Regions from separate parts of the Pantoea sp. X-Soil-ISGK-355 genome, predicted to be linked through region 2. Evidence: predicted binding sites of a transcription regulator. Region 2 holds the regulator's gene; the other holds the start of a gene.

Region 1 (4,213 bases), 1.5 Mb from region 2:
GGAAACGGCACTGCAACTGTGCCGGGAACATGGGCTGAAAATCGGCCTGGCCTCCGCATCGCCGCTAAAGATGCTGGAACAGGTGCTGGAAACCTTCAATCTGCGCCCTTATTTTGATGTGCTGTCTTCAGCAGAAGCGCTGCCCTACAGCAAGCCCCATCCGCAGGTCTATCTCAACGCCGCCGCCAGCCTTGCGATCGATCCGCTCAACTGCGTCACGCTGGAAGATTCGTTTAATGGCATGATCGCGACCAAAGCGGCCCGCATGCGGTCGATTGTGGTACCCGCCGCTGAACACCGTGACGATCCGCGCTGGGCGCTGGCGGATGTCCGGCTGGACAATCTGACACAGCTTAGCCTGCAGCATCTGCAGGGATAATAAACAGCCCGCGCATAGCGGGCTTTTTTTTGCCCACTGCGCCTGCCAGTTGATCTACCCCGCAAAAAATAAAACAACGTTTCATTTTTATTGAATTCCCCTCCCGCTCTGCCTAAGATGCCCGAAGCGTCCCCATTCGGGGCATGAATAACCTGACCTGCAGAGAGGCCTGAGATGGACATTCGCCAAAGCATTCACAGCGATCACGCTAAACAACTCGACACTGACGCGCTGCGCCGCGAGTTTCTGATTGAAACGATTTTTTCCGCTGACAATTACACCCTGACCTACAGCCACATCGACCGCATCATCATTGGCGGCGTGATGCCGGTTAATAAGCCAGTCATTATCGGTGATGAGATGGGAAAACAGCTGGGCGTCAGTTACTTTCTTGAACGCCGCGAGCTTGGCATGATCAACATTGGCGGCCCGGGTCTGGTCGAGGTTGACGGTAAAGCCTGGGAGATCGGTCACGAAGAGGCGCTTTACATCGGCAAAGGTGCGCGCAACCTGCAGTTCCGCAGCCTGAACCCTGCACAGCCGGCCAAATTCTATTACAACAGTGCGCCAGCACACAGCACCTTCCCGGACAAGAAAATCACGCTGCAGGACGCAGCAACCGCGACGCTGGGTGATGCCGCGACCTCCAATCGCCGCACCATTAACAAATTTATCGTGCCGGATGTGTTGCCCACCTGCCAGCTCACCATGGGCTTAACCAGACTGGATGAAGGCAGCCTGTGGAACACCATGCCCTGCCACACCCACGAACGCCGCATGGAAGTCTATTTCTACTTCGATATGAGCGAAGAGTGCGCCGTCTTCCACATGATGGGGCAACCGCAGCAAACCCGCCATCTGCTGGTACACAACGAGCAGGCGGTGATCTCACCCAGCTGGTCAATTCACGCCGGTGTCGGCACCCAGCGTTACACCTTTATCTGGGGCATGGTGGGTGAGAATCAGGTCTTTGATGACATGGACCACGTCAAAATCAGTGAACTGCGCTGAGCAGAGGAGAAATACCATGGTACTGAGTACGTTTAACCTGGAAGGTAAAGTCGCGCTGGTGACCGGCTGTAATACCGGTTTAGGGCAAGGTATGGCGCTGGGCCTGGCCCAGGCGGGTTGTGATATCGTCGGCGTTAACCGTGATGGCCCGGATGATACCCACAGTAAAGTGGAGGCGCTGGGTCGCCGGTTCTGGCCGGTGCAGGCCGATCTGATGCAGACCAGCGTGGTGGCCTCAGTGGTTGAACAGGCGCTGGCCGCTGCCGGTAAAATTGACATTCTGGTCAACAATGCCGGCATTATCCGCCGTGAGGACGCACTGAATTTCAGCGAGCAGGACTGGGATGACGTGATGAATCTTAACAGCAAGAGCCTGTTTTTCCTGTCGCAGCAGGTTGCCCGTCAGTTTATCGCGCAGGGTAATGGCGGCAAGATCATCAATATCGCCTCCATGCTCTCCTTCCAGGGCGGTATCCGGGTGCCCTCTTATACGGCGTCGAAAAGTGCCGTGATGGGTCTGACCCGTCTGATGGCGAACGAGTGGGCAAAACATGGCATTAACGTCAATGCCATCGCTCCCGGTTACATGGCCACCAACAATACGGAACAGCTTCGCAATGATGAGTCGCGTAGTGAAGAGATTCTGGGGCGTATTCCGGCAGGCCGCTGGGGCGTGCCTGATGACATGATGGGGCCGGTAGTTTTCCTGGCCTCTTCCGCATCTGACTACGTGAATGGCTATACCCTGGCGGTAGATGGCGGCTGGCTGGCACGTTAATCTTTCTGGCAGAACGGGCGGGCAGTGTTTCATCGCTGTCCGCCTTGTTAAAAATATTCATGCTTCGTTACAGCGTCACATGTTCTCATTTACTGGATAAATCCCTATACTGGATGCATCGACAGCTTTCTTTGCAACCAGGTTCTATCATGACGGGCGAAGGCCACATTATTTTTGCCATTGCCAGCGCTATCTTTGCGAAGCGTGCTGAGCTGACACCCGTACTGGCGCAGGCCGACTGGTGGCATCTTGTTCCCTCAGCCCTGCTGACATGTCTGTTGCCCGATATCGACCACCCCAAATCTTTGCTGGGACAGCGACTACGCTGGCTTTCTCATCCTATTGCGCGCGCGTTCGGTCATCGGGGCTTTACCCATAGCCTGCTGGCGGTGGCCGCCGGTTTATGGCTTTTTCAGATAAACCTGCCCCAGTCGTCGCCAATACCGGCAGACGTACTACAGGGTCTGACGCTGGGCTACCTCAGTCATATTGTGGCCGATATGCTGACACCCGCCGGTGTTCCGCTGCTATGGCCCTGCCGCTGGCGCTTCCGCCTGCCGATTCTGCGCAGTCAGAAAGGAAACCAGCTTGAGCGGGCATTGTGTCTGGGACTGGTCGGCTATGCGCTGTGGTTCCCGGTCGGCATGCCATATTTTGGTGCAAACGGCTGGCCGGCTCAGCTGTTTGATACGCTACAAAATGGCGTCAGTCGATTAATTTCCAGTCATACTGCGCAATAAATCCGCACAAAACACCATTAAGTTATAAACCATGCCATTTGGATATAAGGCACCCTCTGCACCTGCTGTTACCATTCCTGCTGTCTTAATTCGTGATTAACATTATGCGGCTTTCCCGGGTGGGAAAGCCGCATTACTCTGGAGTTTCAGCATGGACCTTCCTCTTACGCTTAATATCGTGGCCTTTGTGGTGCTGCTGGTATTACTCTCCCGCTTCAGCCGTCAGAACTGGAGCCTGTCGAAAAAAGTGCTGACCGGTCTGGTGATCGGCGTGCTGTTCGGCCTGGTTTTGCAGTTGATCTACGGCGAAAACAGCGCAGTGGTAAAAGAGTCTATCAGCTGGTTTAACATCATCGGTAATGGCTATGTCCAGTTGCTGCAGATGGTGGTGATGCCGCTGGTGTTCGTTTCAATTCTGAGCGCGGTTGCCCGTCTGCATAATGCCTCGTCACTGGGGAAAATCAGCGTACTGACCATTGGTGTACTGCTGTTTACCACCGCAATTTCGGCGCTGGTTGGCGTGTTCGTGACCGGCCTGTTTGGTCTGAGCGCGGAAGGTCTGGTACAGGGTGTGCAGGAAACCGCGCGTCTGAGTGCGATCCAGAGCAACTATGTCGGCAAGGTCTCTGACCTGAGCGTGCCACAGCTGGTGCTCTCCTTTATCCCGAAAAACCCGTTTGCCGATCTGACCGGCGCCAGTCCAACCTCCATTATCAGCGTCGTCATCTTTGCCGCCTTCCTGGGTGTCGCTGCCCTGCAGTTGCTGAAAGATGATGAAGTGAAAGGTCAGCGCGTGCTGGTCGCAATTGATACGCTGCAGTCGTGGGTTATGAAGCTGGTTCGTCTGGTAATGAAGCTGACCCCCTACGGTGTGCTGGCGCTGATGACCAAAGTGGTTGCCGGTTCTAACCTGCAGGACATCATCAAGCTGGGCAGCTTTGTGGTCGCCTCTTACCTGGGTCTGGCCATCATGTTTGGTGTTCACGCCCTGCTGCTGTCGGTGAATGGCATCAACCCGCTGCGCTTCTTCCGTAAAGTGTGGCCGGTGATCACCTTCGCCTTCACCAGCCGCTCCAGCGCAGCGAGCATTCCACTGAGCGTAGAGACGCAGACCCGTCGTCTGGGCGTACCTGATTCGATTGCCAGCTTCGCGGCCTCCTTTGGTGCCACAATTGGACAGAATGGCTGTGCCGGCCTCTATCCAACCATGCTGGCCGTGATGGTTGCGCCAACGGTTGGAATCAACCCGTTTGATCCGCTGTGGATTGCCACCCTGGTTGGGATAGTGACGCTGAGCTCCGCAGG
Region 2 (4,213 bases):
CGTTCCGGGGCGGGCGCGCCGGAAAGCTTTTAGCTGATTATCAGCCTGGTATCAGATTACCAGCGGTGATCTTTGTTCTGACCTTCCCAGTCGGTTACTTCACGCTCTGCTTCATCTTTCGCATAGCCATAACGTTCCTGGATTTTGCCGACCAGCTGATCGCGTTTACCTTCGATAACCTGCATGTCGTCATCGGTCAGCTTGCCCCATTTCTCTTTCATTTTGCCTTTGAACTGCTTCCAGTTGCCGCTGGCTTCATCTTTATTCATGGCAGACCTCCAATCCTCGGGGTTTAATGATTATCTTGTTACTTAACAAAATAACGATATAAAGCGCTGGTTAACTGCGCTGCATAGAGTTAATTATAGTAGCCAATTTATTAACCGTGGAATAATACAGAATAATCTGTATCGGCTTGCGTGCAGCCACGACTGACTCAGGCATCAAACCAGCTGTTCTGACGCCAGTGCTTACGCCAGATGAGCCACAGCGACAGGCCGCGCAGCGCCAGGAAAACCGTTACCGCCAGCCACAGTCCGTGATTACCCAGCGCCGGTACGCTGAGCAGCATCAGAAAGTAGCCTGCTGCTGCCACCACCATGCTGTTACGCATCTCACGTCCGCGTGTTGCGCCGATGAACATCCCATCCAGCAGATAACACCAGACGCCGATCAGCGGCATAACGATCTGCCAGACCAGATAGCGGTCAGCACTTTGTTGCAGCGAAGGAAGAGAGGTCAACAGGGTAACAATCTGCGGGCCAGCAATGGCATAGGTCAGGGAAAAGAACAGCGCTACCACCACCGCCTGCCGACAGGCAGAGTGCCAGACACGCAGCAGTTTGCCGCCATCTTTTGCACCATGGGCCTCGCCGGCAAAAGCTTCAACTGCGTAGGCAAAGCCATCCAGCGCATAGGCCGTGAACGTAATGAACATCAGCAATACCGCGTTAACCGCCACCACATCCGGGCCCAGCCGCGCGCCCAGCACGGTCAGCGAGGCGAAACAGAGTTGCAGCATCAATGAGCGCAGCATGATGTCCCGGTTCAGCCGCAGCAGCCGGCCGCTGTCACCGCGCCAGCTCTGCTTCAGCAGGCTTAACGTAATACCGCGCAGCTTCAGGACTCGCCAGACCATGATACCGCCGACACCCAGCGTGATGTACTCCGCCAGCGCCGTGGCGGTTGCCGCCCCCGCGACACCCCAGTGCAGTCCCATCACCAGCCAGAGATCGAGCCCGATGTTAACCAGATTGCCTACCACCAGCAGGATCACTGGCGCGCGCGCATACTGCACGCCCAGCAGCCAGCCCAGAATGACCAGGTTTGCCAGCGTGGCGGGTGCACTGAGCCAGCGAATCTGAATAAACAGCGCCGCCTGTTCCAGTACCGCGGGATTACCGCCAACCAGATGGGTCGCCAGCTGAATAATCGGATAACGTAAAGCGATGAACAGTACACCTGCCAGCAGCGCAATCATCAGCGGCTGGGTCAGCGCACGTGCCAGCGCCATTTTATCACCGGCACCAAACGCCTGCGCCGTCAGGCCAGTCGTACTCATTCGAAGAAAAAGCAGCAGCATAAAGAGGAAACTGGTCACAGTGGTCCCGACCGCAACCCCGCCAAGATAGACAGGGCTGTCGAGATGACCAATAACTGCAGTATCGACCACGCCCAGTAAGGGAACGGTGATATTTGAAAGGATCATCGGCAGCGCAAGCCGCCAGAGATTTTTATCCGTTGCCGTGAGAAAGCGCATTCGCCGTTCCGTGCTCAGTGTCGCTGCGCAAAACAGGCAGCGACAAAATTAGGGCAGACAGAATAGCATCAGAGAAAGCGAATGCACGCAGCCCTCAGAATCAGAGCCACTCGCCGTTACGCACCACGCCAACCGCCAGACCTTCAATGGTCAGGGACTGTGCACGGGTATCGACAACAATCGGGTCGAAATCGCTGTTTTCAGGCAGCAGATGCACGATAGCACCCTGCTTTTTCCAGCGCTTAACGGTGACTTCATCATCAATGCGGGCAACGACAACCTGGCCATTGCGCACATCCTGGGTTTTATGTACCGCGAGCAGGTCGCCATCCATAATCCCGATATCTTTCATCGACATTCCGCTGACGCGCAGCAGGAAGTCGGCAGAGGGCTTAAACAGGCCCGGATCCACTTTATAGTGGGTTTCGATATGTTCCTGCGCCATGATTGGCTCACCGGCAGCAACCCGGCCAATCAACGGTATGCCTTCTGAGGCTTCTTCTTCCATTAGCAGGCGAATGCCGCGCGATGCACCGGAAACGATCTCAATGACGCCTTTACGCGCCAGCGCTTTCAGGTGCTCTTCTGCCGCATTCGGTGAGCGGAAGCCCAGTTGTGCAGCAATCTCTGCGCGCGTAGGCGGCATGCCTGTTGAAGAAATATGGTCGCGAATCAGGTCATAGACCTGCTGCTGCCTGCTGGTTAATGCTTTCATCCCGCCCCCTGGTTGTTTATACAGTCGCTGTGAGTATATACAGGTATTGGCGAAATGGAAACCGATTGTCAGGCAAAACGCGGCTTCCGGCGCGATATGGAACGCTTATCGCAAATGTGTCCAGAGCAGCGCGATCCAGACAAAGAGTGCCAGTAAGATGCTGATCAGTACTGCCGCAGATCCCATATCTTTGGCCCGGCCCGCCAGCGGATGATGCTCCTGACCGATGCGGTCGACCACGGATTCAATGGCGCTATTAAGGATTTCGACAATGACCACCAGCACCACCGACCCAATCATCAGGATGCGTGAGACCACATCGACATCCAGCCAGCAGGCGATAATAATGGCGACCAGCGCAGCCAGGGCTTCCTGACGAAACGCCGCTTCATGTTGCCAGGCGGCACGCAGTCCCTGCCAGGAGTAACCTGCGGCTTTAATTATTCTGATAAGTCCGGTGGCATTATTTGCCATGATGTGGGAACCCTTTTATCGGATTGACGTCAATGTCTGGGCTGCGTGCAATTGGCACCACCACAGATCTTCGCTGCACTTTCTGGTATGCTTGCGGCGCTTTGCTAACAAGAGGCTTCATGTTGTCTATGTCAGGTTGGCGTAAACTCTATTACAAATTGCTTAATTTACCACTGTCGTTTTTGGTAAAAAGTAAGGCCATTCCGGCCGATCCCGTGTCTGAACATGGTCTGGATCCGACCCGACCTATTATGTATGTTTTGCCTTACGATTCGAAGGCCGACTTACTGACTTTACGCGCGCAGTGTCTGCGGCATCATCTGCCTGATCCGCTCTCTCCGCTGGAGATTGATGGTTCACTGCTGCCGCGCCACGTATTTATCCACGATGGCCCGCGCGTATTCCCCTACTTTGTGCCCAGCGTCGAATCGGTGAAAATCTTTCACGATTACCTCGATCTGCATCGCAATAATCCTAAGCTCGATATCCAGATGCTGCCGGTCACGGTAATGTTTGGCCGCGCACCAGGACGTGAAGTCCAGGGCGAAGCCACGCCACACCTGCGTGTGCTGAACGGTGTACAGAAGTTCTTTGCGGTGATCTGGCACGGACGCGACAGCTTTGTTCGCTTCTCGCCGACCGTCTCACTGCGCCGTATGGCCACGGAGCACGGTACGGATAAGTCGATCGCCCAGAAGCTGGCTCGCGTGGCGCGCATCCATTTTGCCCGTCAGCGGCTGGCGGCGATTGGCCCGCGTTTACCGGCGCGTCAGGATCTGTTCAACCGTCTGCTGCAATCCAAAGCGATTGAAAAAGCCGTCGAAGATGAAGCACGCAGCAAAAAAATCTCCCATGAGAAAGCGCAGCAGAATGCCGTTGAGATGATGGAAGAAATTGCCGCCAACTTCTCTTATGAAGCGATTCGCGTCACCGACCGCGTGATGGGCTGGCTCTGGAGTCGTCTCTATCAGGGCATCAACGTCAATGGCGGCGAAAAAGTTCGTCAGCTGGCGCAGGATGGCCACGAGATTGTCTATGTGCCGTGCCATCGCAGCCACATGGATTATCTGCTGCTCTCCTATGTGCTCTATCATCAGGGCCTGGTGCCGCCACACATTGCTGCCGGTATCAATCTCAACTTCTGGCCAGCCGGCCCGATTTTCCGTCGTCTGGGCGCGTTCTTTATTCGTCGTACCTTTAAAGGCAACAAGCTCTACGCCACGGTGTTCCGCGAATATCTCGGCGAGCTGTTCACCCGCGGTTAT

The links. Region 2 encodes LexA, which represses DNA repair genes until DNA is damaged. Its sites were predicted from a motif close to TNCTGTATGTACATACAGNA; they were not measured.
Region 1: a site for LexA is predicted at 2,276-2,295, ahead of AC6I8J_RS08210 (metal-dependent hydrolase). Genes of this name have one in related genera too.

The regions. Positions count from the first base shown of each region.
Region 1 is NZ_AP035971.1:1,786,369-1,790,581, reverse strand. Features, by position in the region: gene hxpB (hexitol phosphatase HxpB) at 1-379, shown strand, start outside; gene kduI (5-dehydro-4-deoxy-D-glucuronate isomerase) at 554-1,390, shown strand; gene kduD (2-dehydro-3-deoxy-D-gluconate 5-dehydrogenase KduD) at 1,407-2,168, shown strand; gene AC6I8J_RS08210 (metal-dependent hydrolase) at 2,318-2,908, shown strand; gene AC6I8J_RS08205 (L-cystine transporter) at 3,060-4,213, shown strand, end outside.
Region 2 is NZ_AP035971.1:320,124-324,336, reverse strand. Features, by position in the region: gene AC6I8J_RS01385 (CsbD family protein) at 57-269, opposite strand; gene dinF (MATE family efflux transporter DinF) at 437-1,759, opposite strand; gene lexA (transcriptional repressor LexA) at 1,860-2,474, opposite strand; gene AC6I8J_RS01370 (diacylglycerol kinase) at 2,580-2,948, opposite strand; gene plsB (glycerol-3-phosphate 1-O-acyltransferase PlsB) at 3,077-4,213, shown strand, end outside.